Regions from separate parts of the Kocuria sp. ChxB genome, predicted to be linked through region 4. Evidence: riboswitches for the same ligand, from Rfam matches in the RefSeq annotation. Region 4 holds a riboswitch; each other region holds the start of a gene.
What was found. Region 4 has a riboswitch for thiamine pyrophosphate ahead of P8S73_RS05530 (ECF transporter S component). Riboswitches for the same ligand answer to the same signal wherever they lie in the genome.
Positions count from the first base shown of each region.

Region 1: another riboswitch for thiamine pyrophosphate. It lies ahead of P8S73_RS01940 (bifunctional hydroxymethylpyrimidine kinase/phosphomethylpyrimidine kinase); the one in region 4 lies ahead of P8S73_RS05530 (ECF transporter S component).
Region 2: another riboswitch for thiamine pyrophosphate. It lies ahead of thiC (phosphomethylpyrimidine synthase ThiC); the one in region 4 lies ahead of P8S73_RS05530 (ECF transporter S component).
Region 3: another riboswitch for thiamine pyrophosphate. It lies ahead of P8S73_RS06535 (3-oxoacyl-ACP reductase); the one in region 4 lies ahead of P8S73_RS05530 (ECF transporter S component).

Region 1 is NZ_CP121123.1:449,165-453,064, forward strand. It holds gene P8S73_RS01940 (bifunctional hydroxymethylpyrimidine kinase/phosphomethylpyrimidine kinase) at 65-1,603, opposite strand; TPP riboswitch at 1,591-1,684, opposite strand; gene P8S73_RS01945 (Rne/Rng family ribonuclease) at 1,776-3,900, opposite strand, start outside.
Region 2 is NZ_CP121123.1:873,939-877,838, forward strand. It holds gene P8S73_RS03775 (L-lactate permease) at 1-326, opposite strand, end outside; gene thiC (phosphomethylpyrimidine synthase ThiC) at 587-2,341, opposite strand; TPP riboswitch at 2,437-2,548, opposite strand; gene P8S73_RS03785 (hypothetical protein) at 2,748-3,644, shown strand.
Region 3 is NZ_CP121123.1:1,481,216-1,485,115, reverse strand. It holds gene P8S73_RS06545 (phosphatidylserine/phosphatidylglycerophosphate/cardiolipin synthase family protein) at 1-332, shown strand, start outside; gene P8S73_RS06540 (LLM class flavin-dependent oxidoreductase) at 640-1,926, opposite strand; gene P8S73_RS06535 (3-oxoacyl-ACP reductase) at 1,928-2,692, opposite strand; TPP riboswitch at 2,738-2,871, opposite strand; gene P8S73_RS06530 (hypothetical protein) at 3,396-3,617, opposite strand.
Region 4 is NZ_CP121123.1:1,257,762-1,261,661, reverse strand. It holds gene P8S73_RS05545 (monovalent cation/H+ antiporter complex subunit F) at 1-18, shown strand, start outside; gene mnhG (monovalent cation/H(+) antiporter subunit G) at 15-380, shown strand; gene P8S73_RS05535 (DUF4235 domain-containing protein) at 510-782, shown strand; TPP riboswitch at 947-1,053, shown strand; gene P8S73_RS05530 (ECF transporter S component) at 1,110-1,733, shown strand; gene P8S73_RS05525 (ABC transporter ATP-binding protein) at 1,730-3,328, shown strand; gene P8S73_RS05520 (energy-coupling factor transporter transmembrane protein EcfT) at 3,325-3,900, shown strand, end outside.

The DNA of each region.
Region 1 (3,900 bases), 810 kb from region 4:
CCGACAGTCCAGACTACCCGATCCCCGGAAGTCACGCCACTCGCGGGATCTCCGCCGTGCGGGATCAGCCCTCCTGGCGTGCGGTGGCGGCCGAGGTCTGCGCGAAGAACTCGAGCTCCAGGTGGCACGCGCGCAGGAAGGCGCGGCGCATGGCCTCGCGCGTGGCGGTGTCCGCCTGCTCGGCGGCACGGTCCACGGCGGCACGGGCCACCTCCGTGGCGGCGTGGAACTGCGGGTCGTCGTAGGTCTCGAGCCAGTCCGCGAACGGATGCCCCTGCAGCCCCGTGCGGCGCGCCCGCTCCGTGAGCTCCGCCCCCACGTGCGCGTAGAGCCAGTAGCACGGCAGGACCGCGGCGGCACCCACCGCGAACCCGTCCTGCCCCGTGCGGGCGAGCAGGAAGTCCGCGTACGCGCTCGTGGTCCCGGAGGGCGGTTGCGGGGCGCGCCCGTCCAGCCGCGCGCGGTGCAGTGCGGACTCCCCCGTGACCACGGCGGCCGCCGCCGTGGCGAAGAACTCCCGGGTGCTCTCCTCGGGTGCCGCCGCCGCGAGCAGCGCGAGGGCCCGCGAGTAGGCGTCCAGGTACTGCATGTCCTGGTCCAGGTAGCGCTCGAACTCGTCCCGCTCCAGCGTGCCGTCCCCCAGCCCCACCACGAAGGGCAGGACCGCGATCTGCTCGCGGATCGGCGCGCTCGCCTCCCAGAGCTCGTCGGTGAAGCGTGTGCCGGGATCCCCGGTGCCCCCGCACGACGCCGCCACGAAGGCGGGGTCCGTGACGAGGTCCTGGACGTGGTGGAAGTGGTGGACCGGGCCGTTGCCGTGGCCCACGTGCAGGGAGTCCGCAGCGCGCAGCGCACCACGCAGCCAGCGGCGGGCGGTGTCGATCCCCTGTGCCCAGTCCCCCGTGCGCGCCACGACCGTGGCCACCGCAGACGACAGTGAGCACCCGGTCCCGTGGGTGTTGCGCGTGGCCACCCTCGTCCCCGAGTACTGGGCCACGGGCTCGGCCCGGCCCGGGACCACGAGGGCGTCCGGGGTGGACTCCCCGCTCAGGTGCCCGCCCTTGACCAGCACGCGCGTGCCGAAGGTCTCCGCCACGGCCCGGCCCTGCTCGAGCGCATCGTCCCACGTGGTGGCCACGGGCCGCTCCGCGAGCACGGCGAGTTCGGGCAGGTTGGGGGTGATCAGGTCCGCGTGGTGCAGGATGCCGCGCAGCGCGTCCTCGGCGTCGGATGCGAGCAGACGCCCCCCGGCGGTGGCCACCATGACGGGGTCGATCACGACCACGGGCGCACGGTGGGCCGCGAGCCACGCCCCCACCGTCTCGATGACGTCCACCGAGCCGAGCATCCCGACCTTCACGGCATCCAGCTCCACGTCCTGCGCCACGGCGTCCAACTGCGCCTGCAGCACGGACACGGGTGGGGTGTGGACCGCCACCACGCCCCGCGTGTTCTGCGCGACCACCGCAGTGACCACGCTCAGCCCGAAGCCGCCCATGGCGGCGATGGACTTCAGGTCCGCGGCGTGCCCGGCACCACCCGTGGGGTCCGTGCCGGCGATCGAGAGGACGCGGGGGGCGGGGACAGAAGGCGTGGGGTTCACGACATTCCCTTCGCTAGTACGAGCTAGATCAGGTTCTACGGGTGTGTTCTCAGCCGCCGTGCGGCACCCCGTGCACGTGGTCCCGATCATGCCACAGGAGCGCCCGGACGAGTCCGAGCGCTCCTGTGGTGGGTGGTCCCCCGCGGCCCTCCCGGGAGGGCCGCGCGGGGCGTCAGTCCCCCTTGGGGGTCATCGTGATGTCCCGGGCGCTCACGCCCACACCCACGATGGTGGGCTGGCCGTCCGAGGAGGCCGAGCCCACGGGCGCGGCCGCGGCGGTGAACCGCGTGGCCGAGCGCTCGGCGGCGTCGTACTCACGGGTCTCCACGCTTCCGGCACCCGGTGCGGCCGTGGGAGCCACGGCGCGGCGGGAGCCGCGGCGGCGCCTGGCGGGAGCGGCATCAGCGGCGGACGCGGAGGGCTGTGCCGCGGTGGCGCGCCGGGACGGGGTCTGCTGCCCGGAGCCGCCCTCGGACGGCGACTGCTTCGGGGCGTCCCGCTCCGGCGCGGAGCTCTCGGACTGCTCGGACCGGTCCTGCTCGGCGTCGGACGACGCCGCGCCGTTGCCGCGACCCCGGCCGCGCTGGCCCGTAGAACGTCCCCCGCGGCCCTTCAAGCCCTCGCCGCCCCGCCGTCCGGAGCCGCGACCGGACCCGGTGCGGTCCTGCGACGCGTCCTCACCGGAGTCCTCGGCCGAGAAGGCCGCGGAGAGCGAGTCCAGGGTGAGCGCCTCCTGCTCCGCGCGCTCGTCCTTCTGCCCCTGGGGGAGCTCGATGACCTCACCGTGGATCGTCAGGCTGGACCCGGCGTCACCCGCGGCGTGCTCGCCGCGGGGTTCGGAGGCACCGTTCCCACCGTTCTCGGTGGCGGTGTCCTCGCCCTGGTTCCCACGACCGCGGCTGCGCTTGCCGCGACGCTTCTTCCGACGCCGCCCGCTCTCGGAGTCCGCCGAACCGTGCTCGGACGCCTGCTCCGGACCCTGGTTCCCGTGCCCTGCGTGCTGGCCGGTCGAGTCCTTGTGCTCGGCTCCGCCGCGGGACCCGCCCTGGGCGTCGTCGTCCTCGTGGGAGGAGGCGGCCGCGATGTTTGCGAACGCCGTGCGGGCGGCCTCGTCCCGGGCCTGCTGCTGGTCGTCCGCGCCACCCCGGTTGTTCGACCGGGGTTTGTCCTGCGGCTGGTTCTGCTTCTGCCGCGAGCGCTTGCGCTCGTTGCGGTTGCCGCCGCGGTGGTCCGGCGCGGTGGCCGTGGAGCGACCCTTGAGGGGGTGGTCGTGGACCACGACGCCGCGGCCCGCGCACTCCTCGCACGGCTCCGAGAAGACCTCGAGCAGGCCGGTGCCCATGCGCTTGCGCGTCATCTGCACGAGACCCAGGGAGGTCACCTCCGCCACCTGGTGCTTGGTTCGGTCACGGCCCAGGCACTCCACGAGCCGACGCAGCACGAGGTCCCGGTTGGACTCCAGGACCATGTCGATGAAGTCCACCACGATGATCCCGCCGATGTCCCGCAGCCGCAGCTGGCGCACGATCTCCTCGGCGGCCTCGAGGTTGTTCTTGGTGACGGTCTCCTCGAGGTTGCCGCCGGAACCGGTGAACTTGCCGGTATTGACGTCCACCACGGTCATGGCCTCGGTGCGGTCGATCACGAGCGAGCCGCCGGAGGGCAGGAACACCTTGCGCTCCAGGGCCTTCTGGATCTGCTCCTCCACGCGCATGTGCTCGAAGAGATCCTCGTCCTCCGTCCAGCGCTGCAGCCGGTCCAGCAGGTCCGGGGCCACGTAGGTCACGTACGCCTCGATGTTGTCCCACGCCTGCTCGCCCTGGACCACCATGGCGGTGAAGTCCTCGTTGAACACGTCGCGGACCGTCTTGATGGTGAGGTCCGGCTCGGCGTAGAGCAGCTCCGGCGCCAGGGTCTTGGTGGAGCCCGCCTTCTCCTGGATCTGCTCCCACTGGGAGCGCAGCCGGTTGATGTCGTTGGTCAGCTCGGTCTCGGACGCGCCCTCCGCAGCGGTGCGCACGATCACGCCCGCGCCCTCGGGCAGCCGGTCCTTGAGGATCTTCTTGAGCCGCTGGCGCTCCACGTCCGGGAGCTTGCGGGAGATCCCGGTCATGGACCCGCCGGGCACGTACACGAGGTAGCGCCCCGGCAGGGACACCTGGCTGGTGAGCCGGGCGCCCTTGTGCCCCACGGGGTCCTTGGTGACCTGCACGAGCACCGTGCTGCCGGGCTTCAGGGCGTTCTCGATCTTGCGGGGCTTGTTGCCCAGCTCCGCGGCGTCCCAGTCCACCTCGCCG
Region 2 (3,900 bases), 380 kb from region 4:
GACACCCCCGCGATCGAGGAGCGGATGATGTCGAAACGCCCCGAGCGCACGCTCAGCCGGTACAGCCACACGGCCATCACGATGATGTACGCGATGGGCCACAGCGCGGTGAGCAGGCCCAGCAGACCGGCCCCCGCCACGGCGGTCACGGGCATGTGGAACACGAACAGCGCCACAAGCACCTGCACCACCAGGGCGATGACACCCGACTTCAGGCCCGTGAGCTTGAAGAGCATCATGCACGCGAGGAACACGACAATGGGAATGGCGGCCACCAGGGCGGTCAGGGGCAGGCTGCCCAGGGTGTCGAGCGATTGGGTCCACATGGCGTCCTCCACGACGTCCGGCGAGTGGGCGGGTTGAGACCCAGGCCGCCGACGACGCCGCTGGGCACCCCCGGTCGCTCACGGTCGGGCAGGCGCGCCGCGGGGTGGATCGGGAGCCGCGCAGACTCCTGCCCCACCGTCCACGGCGCCCTACCACAACGCCTTGATCACGGGCTCAACGCTAGTCCTGCGGGGGCCGTTTGATGCCTGGCCACCCCGAGAAAATCGCCAAGTGTGAGGCAATACACCCGCCGGTGAGATCAGGGACGCACGGGCTCCTCGCCCCGGACCGTGGGTTCCGGGAGGTACACCTGTCCCCCGGCGGCGAGGAACTCCTGGCTCTTGCGCTGCATCCCGGCGATCGCGGCCTGGTTCTCCGCGCTGCCGTAGGTGTCCCGGATGTCCTGGGAGATGCGCATGGAGCAGAACTTGGGCCCGCACATCGAGCAGAAGTGGGCGGTCTTGGCGGGCTCGGCGGGCAGGGTCTCGTCGTGGTACTCCTGCGCGGTCACCGGGTCCAGCCCCAGCCCGAACTGGTCCCGCCAGCGGAACTCGAAGCGTGCCTTGGACAGCGCGTCGTCGCGTTCCGTGGCGCCCGGGTGGCCCTTGGCGATGTCCGCGGCGTGGGCGGCGATCTTGTAGGTGATCACGCCGGTCTTGACGTCGTCTCGGTTGGGCAGGCCCAGGTGCTCCTTGGGGGTCACGTAGCACAGCATCGCGGTGCCGTAGCGAGCGATCTCCGTGGCACCGATCGCGGAAGTGATGTGGTCGTAGCCGGGAGCGATGTCCGTGGCGAGCGGGCCCAGGGTGTAGAACGGGGCGCCGTCGCACAGCTCCTGCTGGCGCTCCACGTTCTCGCGGATCTTGTGCAGCGGGATGTGGCCGGGACCCTCCACCATCACCTGCACGTCGTGCTCCCACGCGCGCTTGGTCAGCTCGGCGAGGGTGTCCAGCTCGGCGAACTGGGCGGCGTCGTTGGCGTCCGCGATGGAGCCGGGGCGCAGGCCGTCGCCCAGGGAGAACGCGACGTCGTACTGCGCGAAGATCTCGCACAGCTCGTCGAAGTGCGTGTAGAGGAAGTTCTCCCGGTGGTGCGCCAGGCACCAGCCGGCCATGATCGACCCGCCGCGCGAGACGATCCCGGTGACGCGCTCGGCGGTCAGCGGCACGTAGCGCAGCAGCACGCCCGCGTGGACCGTCATGTAGTCCACGCCCTGCTCGCACTGCTCGATCACGGTGTCCCGGTAGATCTCCCACGTGAGCGCGTTGGCGTCCCCGTCCACCTTCTCGAGCGCCTGGTAGATGGGCACGGTGCCGATGGGTATCGGGGAGTTGCGCAGGATCCACTCGCGCGTGGTGTGGATGTCGTTGCCCGTGGAGAGGTCCATGAGCGTGTCCGCGCCCCACTTGGCGGCCCACTCCAGCTTGGCCACCTCCTCGCTGATGGAGCTGGTCACCGCCGAGTTGCCGATGTTCGCGTTCACCTTCACCAGGAACTTCCGCCCGATGACCATGGGCTCGGACTCCGGGTGGTTCACGTTCAGCGGGATCACCGCGCGCCCGGCGGCCACCTCCTGGCGCACCAGTTCCACGTCGCACTGCTCCCGCAGCGCCACGAAACGCATCTCCGGGGTCACGACGCCGCGGCGCGCGTAGTGCATCTGGGTCACGCACCTGCCGGGCCGGGCCCGCCGGGGCTCCGGCTTCCTCCCCCGCCACTGCTGGGACGGTACACCGCGGCGCACGGCGCTGCGGCCGTCGTCCTCGAGCTTGAGGCCGCGGGCCTCGTAGACCTCGGTGTCGTCCCGCTCCTCGATCCACGGCGCCCGCCAGGGCTCCAGCCCCTCCTCCGGGACGCTGCCCGGGCCCATCGTGCGGTACACCTGCAGCGGGTGGTTGGGTGTGCCGTCCGGGGCGTCCAGCTGGTGGATCTCCGTGACGGGCACCTGGATGCCGTGCTCCGTGTCCTCCAGCCACGCCAGGCGGTGGGACTCGTGCTGCTCGGTCTGCTGGATGGTCTTGTCCCCGGGGGCGTCCTGTAGGCCGTTCTCCGTGGAGGTCTCGGACGTCGCAGAGGTCTCGGGGGCAGATGTGCTGGGGGTGTGCGAAGGCAAGGCCGTTCCTCACTTCCTACGCCGGTACGAGCCGGTTCAGGTTCGACGGTCCCGGGCAGCACTGGCCCGATCTCAGCCCCCGCGTCTGGGGCTCCCGTGTGGACGGTCACATGTCTAGCACACATCCGGCGGTGAGAGGGCGACCCCGCAGCATTCCCTTGGCTGGCCTCTTGCCGCCGTGATCGCGGCCCGTCCACGGCGCCGCCACGCCCGTGGCAGTATCGTGGCGCGCGAGGCGGGTCGTGCGGTCCTGATCGCGCCGTCCTGCCCGTGCCTCAGCATCCCCCTGACCAAAGGCTTGTCCCCCATGGCCCTGACCGTCCGCAAGAAGCGCTTCATCGGGCGCATGATCGGGCACGCCACCAACCCGGTGCGGGTGCACTGGCGGACCTGGCGCCGTCAGGAGCAGCGTCACACCATCGGTGGCGTGGAGATCGTGCTGCCACCGGAGCACAATCTCCCCTACTACCAGCGCCGGGATCCCACGTACGACGCGTACGCCATCGACCTGCTCGCCCGGCTCGCGGCCGGGAACCGGCACGTCGCGGTCATCGACGTGGGGGCGAACGTGGGAGACACCGCGGCCGCCGTCCTCGCTTCGGACCCACGGAGCTCGGTGATCAGCGTCGAAGGTGATCCAATGTTCCTCGGCTACCTGGCCCGCAACCTGGCTGCGCACGCCGAGCGCGCCACCGTGGTGGAGGGGTTCGTGGGACCGGTGGGCACGCGGGTGTCCTTCAGCCGCGCCGGCTCCACGGGCGGGTTCCAGCCGGAGGAGGGCGCCGGCGGGCACGCCGTCGAGGACTGGGTCTCCCCCGCATCGCTGCTGGCCATGCCCGCCCCCGAGGACCTGGTGGTGTGGAAGAGCGACATCGACGGCTTCGACATCCACGTGTTGGTGCACCACTGGGACGCCATCGACTCCCGCTGCGACGTCCTGTGGTTCGAGTACGACTCACCGCGCACCCTGGGTGACCGCGCCGACGACGAGCGCCTGATCCGGGCCCTGGCTGCGAGCGGTCGCACGCTTCTCGTCCACGACAACCTGGGCCGCCGCATGGTGCAGCTGCCGCCCGGTGACAGCACTGGGCTGCGCACGCTCTCCCGCTGGCTGCACGAGCAGGTGGACGGTCACGTGGTGGTTCCATACCTCGACGTGTGGGCCCTGTCCCCTGAAGCGGTTCAGCTTCTCCAGTGCGACTGAATCGACGACCGAAAACGATCCCGAGAATTGCTCAGACTGCTGATAAACAGGCGCAGTGCACTGACCATTGACGCGTCGACAATTACGCGGGAAATACGCTGACCCGCCCGCCCCATTCGCCGTCTTTCGCAGCTCCCAGGAGTAGCGTGAAACACGTACCTGACGACTTCAAAGACTGCGGTTCAGGCACTGACGAGGGGCGATCATGACGGCAACTGTGCACCGAGACCACCGGACATCTTCCACACCGGGCAGA
Region 3 (3,900 bases), 220 kb from region 4:
CGGACTGGGTGTCCCGGGGGTTCTACGGCCAGCTGTTGGAGGGGGGCGTGACCATCCTGCTCTACGGCGCGTGCATGATCCATGCCAAGACCGCCACGATCGACGGTCAGTGGTCCACCGTGGGCACCGCCAACCTGGACCGCCTCTCCCTGTCCTTCAACTACGAGACCAACGTGGAGATCGTGGACCCGGACTTCGCCGCCCAGATGGAGAAGGTCTTCCTCGCGGACAGCGAGCACTGCGAGGAGCTCACCTCCCCCCAGTGGCGGGAGCGCCACCCCATGGCGCGGGTCGCGGAGGTCCTGCTGGTCCCGCTGCGCCCCCTGCTCTGACATCCCCGGCGCACGACGACGCCGCACGGCCGGCCCCCGCACGCCCGTCACCGGATCGCCGCCGCCCTCGCGGAACCCTCCCCCCCCAGATCGAGCTCCCCACCCCAGCAATAAGCCCCCCGCCCCAGGATTAAGTGCAGGTTTTGCCTCTCAGAGGCGGAAAAGTGGCAAAGGCTGCACTTAAGAATGTGGGCCGTGGTGCCTGGCGAGGTTGCGGTCCCCCGGATGGGCGGCCACGCCACCGCGTCTCCACGTGACGACGCCGCCGCGACCGGGAAGGGGCGCGGCGGCGTCGTGCGGTGGGTGGTCAGCCCCGGGTGAGATGACCGCGCAGCGTGGTGGCGGAGTACTCGGTGCGGAACAGGCCGCGGCGCTGCAGCTCGGGGACCACGAGGTCCACGAAGTCCGTGAGCGAGTCCGGCTGCACGGGCGGCATGAGGTTGAAGCCGTCCGCGCCGCCGTTCTCCAGCCACTCCTGCATCCGGCCCGCGATGGACTCCGGGGTGCCCACCATGGTGCAGTGGCCACCGCCGGCGGCCAGACGTCCGAGCAGCTGGCGGACCGTGGGGTGCTCCGCCTCGATGATCCGCAGGATGGTCCCGTAGCGGCCCTGCGGTCCGGTGAACTCCTCCAGGGGCGGCAGCGGGGGAACGGGTGCGTCCAGGTCCCAGTCGGAGCAGTCCTGCTCCACGAACGTGGAGAGCTGCGCGAGGGACTGCTCCACGGGCAGCAGCCGGTCCACGCGCTCCTGCTTGGCGAGGGCCTCCTCGTGGGTGCGGCCCACGTAGGTGACCAGCCCGGGCATCACGACCACGGCCTCCGGGTCGCGCCCGGCCCGCGCCACCTCCGCCTTGACCGAGGAGTAGTACTCCTGGGCGGCGGGGAGGTCGTAGGCCACGGCGTAGATCCCCTCCGCGAAGTCCCCGGCCAGGGCCTTGCCGGGACCGGACGCACCGGCCTGGAACAGCACCGGCTCGCCCTGCGGGGAGCGCGGGACCGTGAGGGGCCCGTCCACCAGGAAGTGGCGGCCCTCGTGGTCCAGGCGGTGCAGCTTGGAGGGGTCCGCCCACTGGCCCTCGGGGTCCGCGGTGACGGCGTCCTCGTCCCAGCTGGCCCACAGGGCGCGGGCCACCTCCACGAACTCGCGGGCGCGCTCGTAGCGCTCGTCCTTGGGTGGCATGGCCCGATAGCCGTGGTTGCGGGCCTCGTCGTCCCACATGGAGGTCACCACGTTCCAGCCCGCCCGGCCGCCCGAGATGTGGTCCAGGGACGCGAGCATCCGGGCCGCGTGGAACGGCGTGAAGAACGTGGAGGACACTATGCACACCAGGCCGATGCGCTCGGTGGCGCGCGCCATCGCGGACAGGGCGGTCAGCGGTTCCAGGGACCAGTGGGGTCCGCCGGACACGTCGCCCACGCTGTGGCCGTCCGCGAAGAACACGGCGTCGAACAGGCCGCGCTCGGCGGTCTGCGCGAGCTCCTCGTAGTAGCTGATGTTCGTGAGGCGGTGCACCGAGGAGTTGGGCGCGCGCCACGCGGCCTGGTGGTGGCCGGCGCCGTAGAGGAACGCGTTGAGGTGGAGGCGGCGGGCCATGTCAGTCCATCACCAGCCCGCCGTCGACCACCAGGTTCTGGCCGGTGACCCCGCGGGACCAGTCCGAGGCGAAGAACAGGGCGGTGTCCGCGAACTCCTCCGGGGTGGTCACACGGCCCAGGGGAGTGCCGGCGGCAATGAAGTCGAAGACCTCGTCCGGGGTGGCGGCGCTCGCGTCCGTGGTGCGCAGCAGGCCGCCGGAGATCATGTTCACGGTGATGCCCTGCGGGCCGAGGTCCTTGGCGGCGGTGCGGGTGAGGGAGAGCAGGGCGGCCTTCGCGGCGGTGTAGTCGTGGTAGGGGACCACGGGGTTCTGGAAGAGGTTGGTGCCGATGTTGATGATGCGCCCCTCGCCCGCCTCCGCCATGCCCGGGGTGACCGCCTGCATCACGTTGAGGGCGCCCACCACGGCGCCCTGGAACTGCTGGGTGAGGTTCTCGGCGGTCAGATTCTCCAGGGTGGGGCGGGCGTCCCCGTTGAAGCTGAAGTCCACCAGGGCGTTGTTCACCGCCACCGTGACCGGCGCGCCGAAGTGCTCCCTGGCCTGGGTGACCATGTCCTGCACCTGCTGGGCGTCGGTCACGTCCGCCTGAATCGCGAGTGCCCTGTCCTCCCCGAGTTCGCTGACCAGCGCACGGGCCCGCTCCTCGCTGGAGTGGTAGTTCACGACGACGCGCGCACCCTCGCGCGCGAACGCCCGGCTGAGGTGCTCCCCGAGCCCGCGGGCTCCGCCGGTGACCAGGACGATGGTGTTCTCGATCCACATGCTCACTCCTGTGGCTCACGGCGAAGAAAGCGGTGCGCCACCTGCGCGGTGCGACCGTGACATCCCTTCGCCAGTACTAACTGGACAGGTTCGACGGGTGTCATCTCAGCCGCTGCGGTGCCCCGTCCGTCCGCCCGGTGGGGCTGGGAGGGAGGGTGGCGGCACCCCGTGTCACTGGTGGTCAGTGTAGCCAGGGAAGTCTGACGAGGATCAAGTGGGTGGATTGACCGGGAAGGACGAAGTCGCAGGGAACCCTGGTAAGAAAGTGGCGGGACCAAATTACCGACAGTGCGCTCGGCGCTCGGCGGTGGGGCACAGCAGCCAGAACGGAGACGGGTGAATGTCACACCGAACAGCCGCTTCACGGGCAAGCAACGTCGGATGGGTGCTGTGGCTCGCAGCGATGCTCGCCTGGATCGGAGGGCTCGTGGCGGAGCGACTCGTGCACTCCGGATCTCTGTCCTGCGAACTGGGCGACGGAAGCTCGATCTACGGTGAGCCGGGGTGGAGCTGGGTGCCACTGGGCCACACGTGCACCTGGGAGAACGTGGGCGGCGTGATAGTCGTGGACGAGCCGTCCATGATGACTCTCGTACCGCTGCTGGTCCTGTTCCTGTGGGGAATCAGCCTGATGTTGGCTCGTGTTTCCAAGCCACAGCCGCGCCGCAATCCTTAATAGCCGGTCCTGCCGGTGGCGGCTCGGTCAGGTCAGGCCGTTGCTCGCGGGGCGGCGCGCCGCTCGACGGCGCTCCGCCTCGACTTCTGCACGCCGTGCTTGCACCGCCTTGGTGAAGAAGATGACGGCAAAAAGCAGTTCTAGGGTCATGAGCAGCCACGATTCCCGCGCTCCAATGACGGTGATCACGAAGAGGGCCACCATCGCGGACCCCTGGATCAGCAAGCCCACCGATTTCCGTTTCAGCATGCCCCCACCGTAGGCAGGGTGGCCTCTCATGTCAGGCGCGCAGTTTTGCCAACGATTCACCTCACATCTGGAACGCGGGTAGTGCGCGGTAGTCGGAAATCTGGTTGATAGCTTGGGGCCATGAATACAACTATGTGGGTGGCCATCATTGTGGGGGTTTTTCGGGCGGGCGGTCTGGTCTGGTTCTTCGCCCGAAAGGACCTCATAGGGTCCGCCGAGGACAAGAAGAGAGTCAGCCGCGATTCGATGGATGCTCCGCCTCGCGACCTCTGATCGGGTGCCG
Region 4 (3,900 bases):
GGGCTGGACCGCTCATGAACTGGCACACGGTGACGGACGTGGCAGCAGTGGTGTGCCTGGTCGCGGGGACGTTCATGTCGCTCGCGGCCGCGGTGGGTCTCGTGCGCTTCCCCGATCTGCTCTCCCGCATGCACGCGGGCACCAAGCCCCAGGTCTTCGGGCTGCTCCTGCTGCTCACCGCCCTCGCGCTCGCCAGCGGGGAGCCCCGGATGGTCCCCCTGCTGGTCCTCGCGTGGATCTTCCAGCTGCTCACGGTCCCGGTCTCCGCGCACATGGTGGGCCGTGCGGCCTACCGTTCCAAGCACCTGCACGAGGAGAACCTCGTGACGGACGAGCTGCGTGACGTGGTGGCCCGCGCCGGCGAGGACCGTCCCGACTGACGACACACGCGGTGGTGCCACCCGGGCAGGTGGCGCCACCCCGGCTCACGGGTTCGTATGCTGGGGTGGGAGCACGACGCCGCCGGCCACCACGCGCCGGCGGCACTTTCGAAAACCGAGGAGAATCCCATGAACAAGGCGATGGACATTTTCGGCACGGTGGCCTCTCTGGGCGGCGTGGCCGTGGCCAACAAGGCTCTGACCGTGGCGTGGAAGCAGGTCACGGGCAACGAGCCCCCCGCCAAGAACCCGGACGAGGACGAGGCCTGGCGCGACATCATCATCTGGGCCATGATCACCGGTGTGGTGGGCACGGTCATCAAGGTGGGTATCGCCCGCCAGGTGTCCAAGATGCAGTCCGACGACAACGACTCCACGAAGTCCTCGCAGACCGAGGTCTGAGTCCTGCTCCCGCGGCTCGCCCGCCGGTGAGGACCACGCGTCACTGGACGCGTCCTCGCGGCGGGAGTGCGCGGGACCGGGGTGCGGCGCGCACCTCGCACCACGGCGGTCGGCCGGGGCGCCTCGAGCACCCCGGCCGACCGCCGTGGTGGTCTAGACTGGTGGCTCAACGACAGGGGAGCGCCACCGCGGCGCTGAGAGTGCGCGCGAGCGCAGACCCTCGAACCTGATCCGGTTCATACCGGCGCTAGGGAGTCGAGCATCTCAAGAGCCCGTCCGCGGTGCGCGGGGGCTCTTCCCCTCCTGGAACCTTCAGGAGGAGTTCTCATGACACAGCTCAGCAGCACCCCCACCGGAACCGCACGGGGTACCGCCCGCACGCAGTCCTGGCGGGTCGTGGACATCGTGGTGGCGGCGGTCCTCGCCGCGGCGTGCGCGGTGATCTTCTGGATGTGGTCCAACCTGCTGTACCCCGTGGTGTCCACGGCCGCGGTGGCGTATCCGCCCTCGGCGGGGCTGATCTCGGGCGGCTGGCTCGTGGCGGGCACCCTGGGCGCGCTCATCATCCGCAAGCCCGGCGCGGCCCTGTTCTGCGAGCTGCTCGCGGCGGTGCTGGAGGGCTTCCTGGGAACCCACTTCGGGTGGACCGTGGTGATCTCCGGTCTCGTCCAGGGTCTCGGAGTGGAGCTCGTGTTCCTCCTGACGCGCTACCGCCGCTTCGGCCTGGCCGTGGCCACCGCGGCCGGTGCGCTCTCGGGACTCTTCCTCGGGGTGAGCGAGGACATCATGTACAACTACGAGTGGGCGCTGGACCAGAAGGTCGTCTACGCCGCCCTCACCACCCTCTCGGGTGCGGTGATCGCCGGTGCCCTGATGTGGCTCGTGGTGCGTGCACTGCAGGCCACCGGGGTGCTGGGGGCCCTGGCCTCCGGCGCCACGCGCCGTCGATGACGGAACCGGCGGGGTCTGCGCCCACCGGCGCGGCCGTGCGGCTGGAGCGGTTCGGGTGGCACTACCCCGGCCGTCAGGATCCGAGCCTGCGTGACGTCACCGCCGTGGTCGAACCCGGGGAGCGCGTGTTGCTGCTGGGGCCGTCCGGCGCCGGGAAGTCCACGCTGCTGCAGGCCCTCGCGGGGGTGGAACAGGATCCGGACGGGCAGTCCCGCTCCGGCGGGCTGAGCGTGGACGGCGTGGACCCACGGGAGGCGCGCGGGGCCGTGGGCTTCATGCACCAGGACCCCGAGACCCAGGTGATCCTTTCCCGCGTGGGGGACGACGTCGCGTTCGGGCTGGAGAACATCTCGGTGCCCCTCGAGCAGATCTGGCCCCGCGTGGACGAGGCGCTCGCGCGGGTGGGGCTGACGCTGCCCCTCGCGCACTCCACCACGGCCCTGTCCGGCGGGCAGAAGCAGCGTCTCGCGCTCGCGGGCGTCATGGCCATGCGGCCTCGGCTGCTGCTGCTGGACGAGCCCACCGCGAGCGTGGACCAGGAGGGCGCGGAGCAGCTGTGCCGGGCCGTCTCCGAGGCGGTGTCGCGGGACGGCATCACGCTCGTGGTCGTGGAGCACCGGGTGGCCCTGTGGGAACCCGTGGTGGACCGGGTCATCGTGCTGGACGAGCACGGCCGGGTGGCCTTCGACGGTCCCACGCGCGAGACCCTCCACGACGCCCGCCACCTGCTCCAGGAGCAGGGCACGTGGGTGCCCGGCTGGGTTCCGACCACGCGCGCACCCGCCCCGGCGGACACCCGCGGCCCGGACGCCGGGGAGGTGCTGCTGAGCGCCCGGGACCTCGCCGTCTCCCGCGTGCAGCCGACGCGGCGCGAGATCGCCCGCAGGCGGCGTCGTGCCCGGAAGGCCTGGCGGCACGGCACGGACGCGGCTGTGGACCCCCTGGACGGCTGGGACGCGCCCGTGGCCGCCGAGGGCATCAGCCTGGACGTCCGCGCGGGCCGTGCGCTCGCCGTGACCGGCGTGAACGGGGCGGGCAAGTCCACCCTGGCGCTGACGCTGGCGGGTCTGCTCGTGCCCGTGCGCGGCACGGTGCGGGCCTCCGCGGCGCTCGCGGACGGCGCGCCGCAGGACCCCTCGCTGTGGGACGGCGGGGAGCTGATCCCGCGCGTGGGCACGGTCTTCCAGCACCCCGAGCACCAGTTCCTGCGTCCCACCGTGCGCGCCGAGCTCGAGTTCGGACCGCGTCAGCTGCTGCACCGCGCCGGAGCCTCGAAGGACGAGCTGCCGGAGCACGACGCCGCCCGGGTGGAGGACCTGCTGCGTCGCCTGCGCCTCGAGGACCTCGCGGACGCCAACCCCTTCACGCTCTCAGGTGGTCAGAAGCGCCGGCTGTCGGTGGCCACCGTGCTCGCGGCGGCCCCGCGCGTGCTGATCCTGGACGAACCCACGTTCGGCCAGGACGCCCAGACCTGGAGGGAGCTCGTGGACCTGCTCGTGGCGGAGATGGACCGGGGCACGGGGGTGGTCGCCGTGACCCACGACCGCGACCTCGTGGCGGCGCTGGAGGCGCAGGACGTGAGGCTCGGCTCATGAGCACGCCCGTGGCGCCGTCCATGTTCGGTCCCCGCACGGGGCTGCTGTCCCGCGCCAACCCGGTGGTCAAGCTGCTGGGGGCGCTGCTGATCACGCTCGTGATCGTGGTGAGCGCGGACCCCGTGACCAACGCCGTGGCCCTCGCGGGGCAGCTCGTGCTCCTCGCGGGGGTGGGGCTCGGCCCGTGGCGGCTGCTGCGGCTGCTGTGGCCCCTGGTGGTGGCGGCGCTGATCAGCGGCTGGGGCACCGCGATGCTCTCGCCCGCGGGCGGCACGGTCCTCGTGGAGGTCGGCTGGCTCACGATCACCACCGGGTCCCTGGCCGCGGGCGGCGCGATCGCCCTGCGCGGACTCGCGATCGCCCTGCCCGGGATCACCGTGCTGCTGACCACCGACCCCACGGATCTCGCGGACGGGCTCGCCCAGACCCTCAGACTGCCGGCGCGGTTCGTGCTCGCGGCGCTCGCGGCCATGCGGCTGGTCGAGGTCATGGTCACCGAGTGGAGCGTGCTCGCATCCGCCCGCCGGGCACGCGGCGCGGGGGGCCGGAGCGGCCCGGTGGGGGCCGCGCAG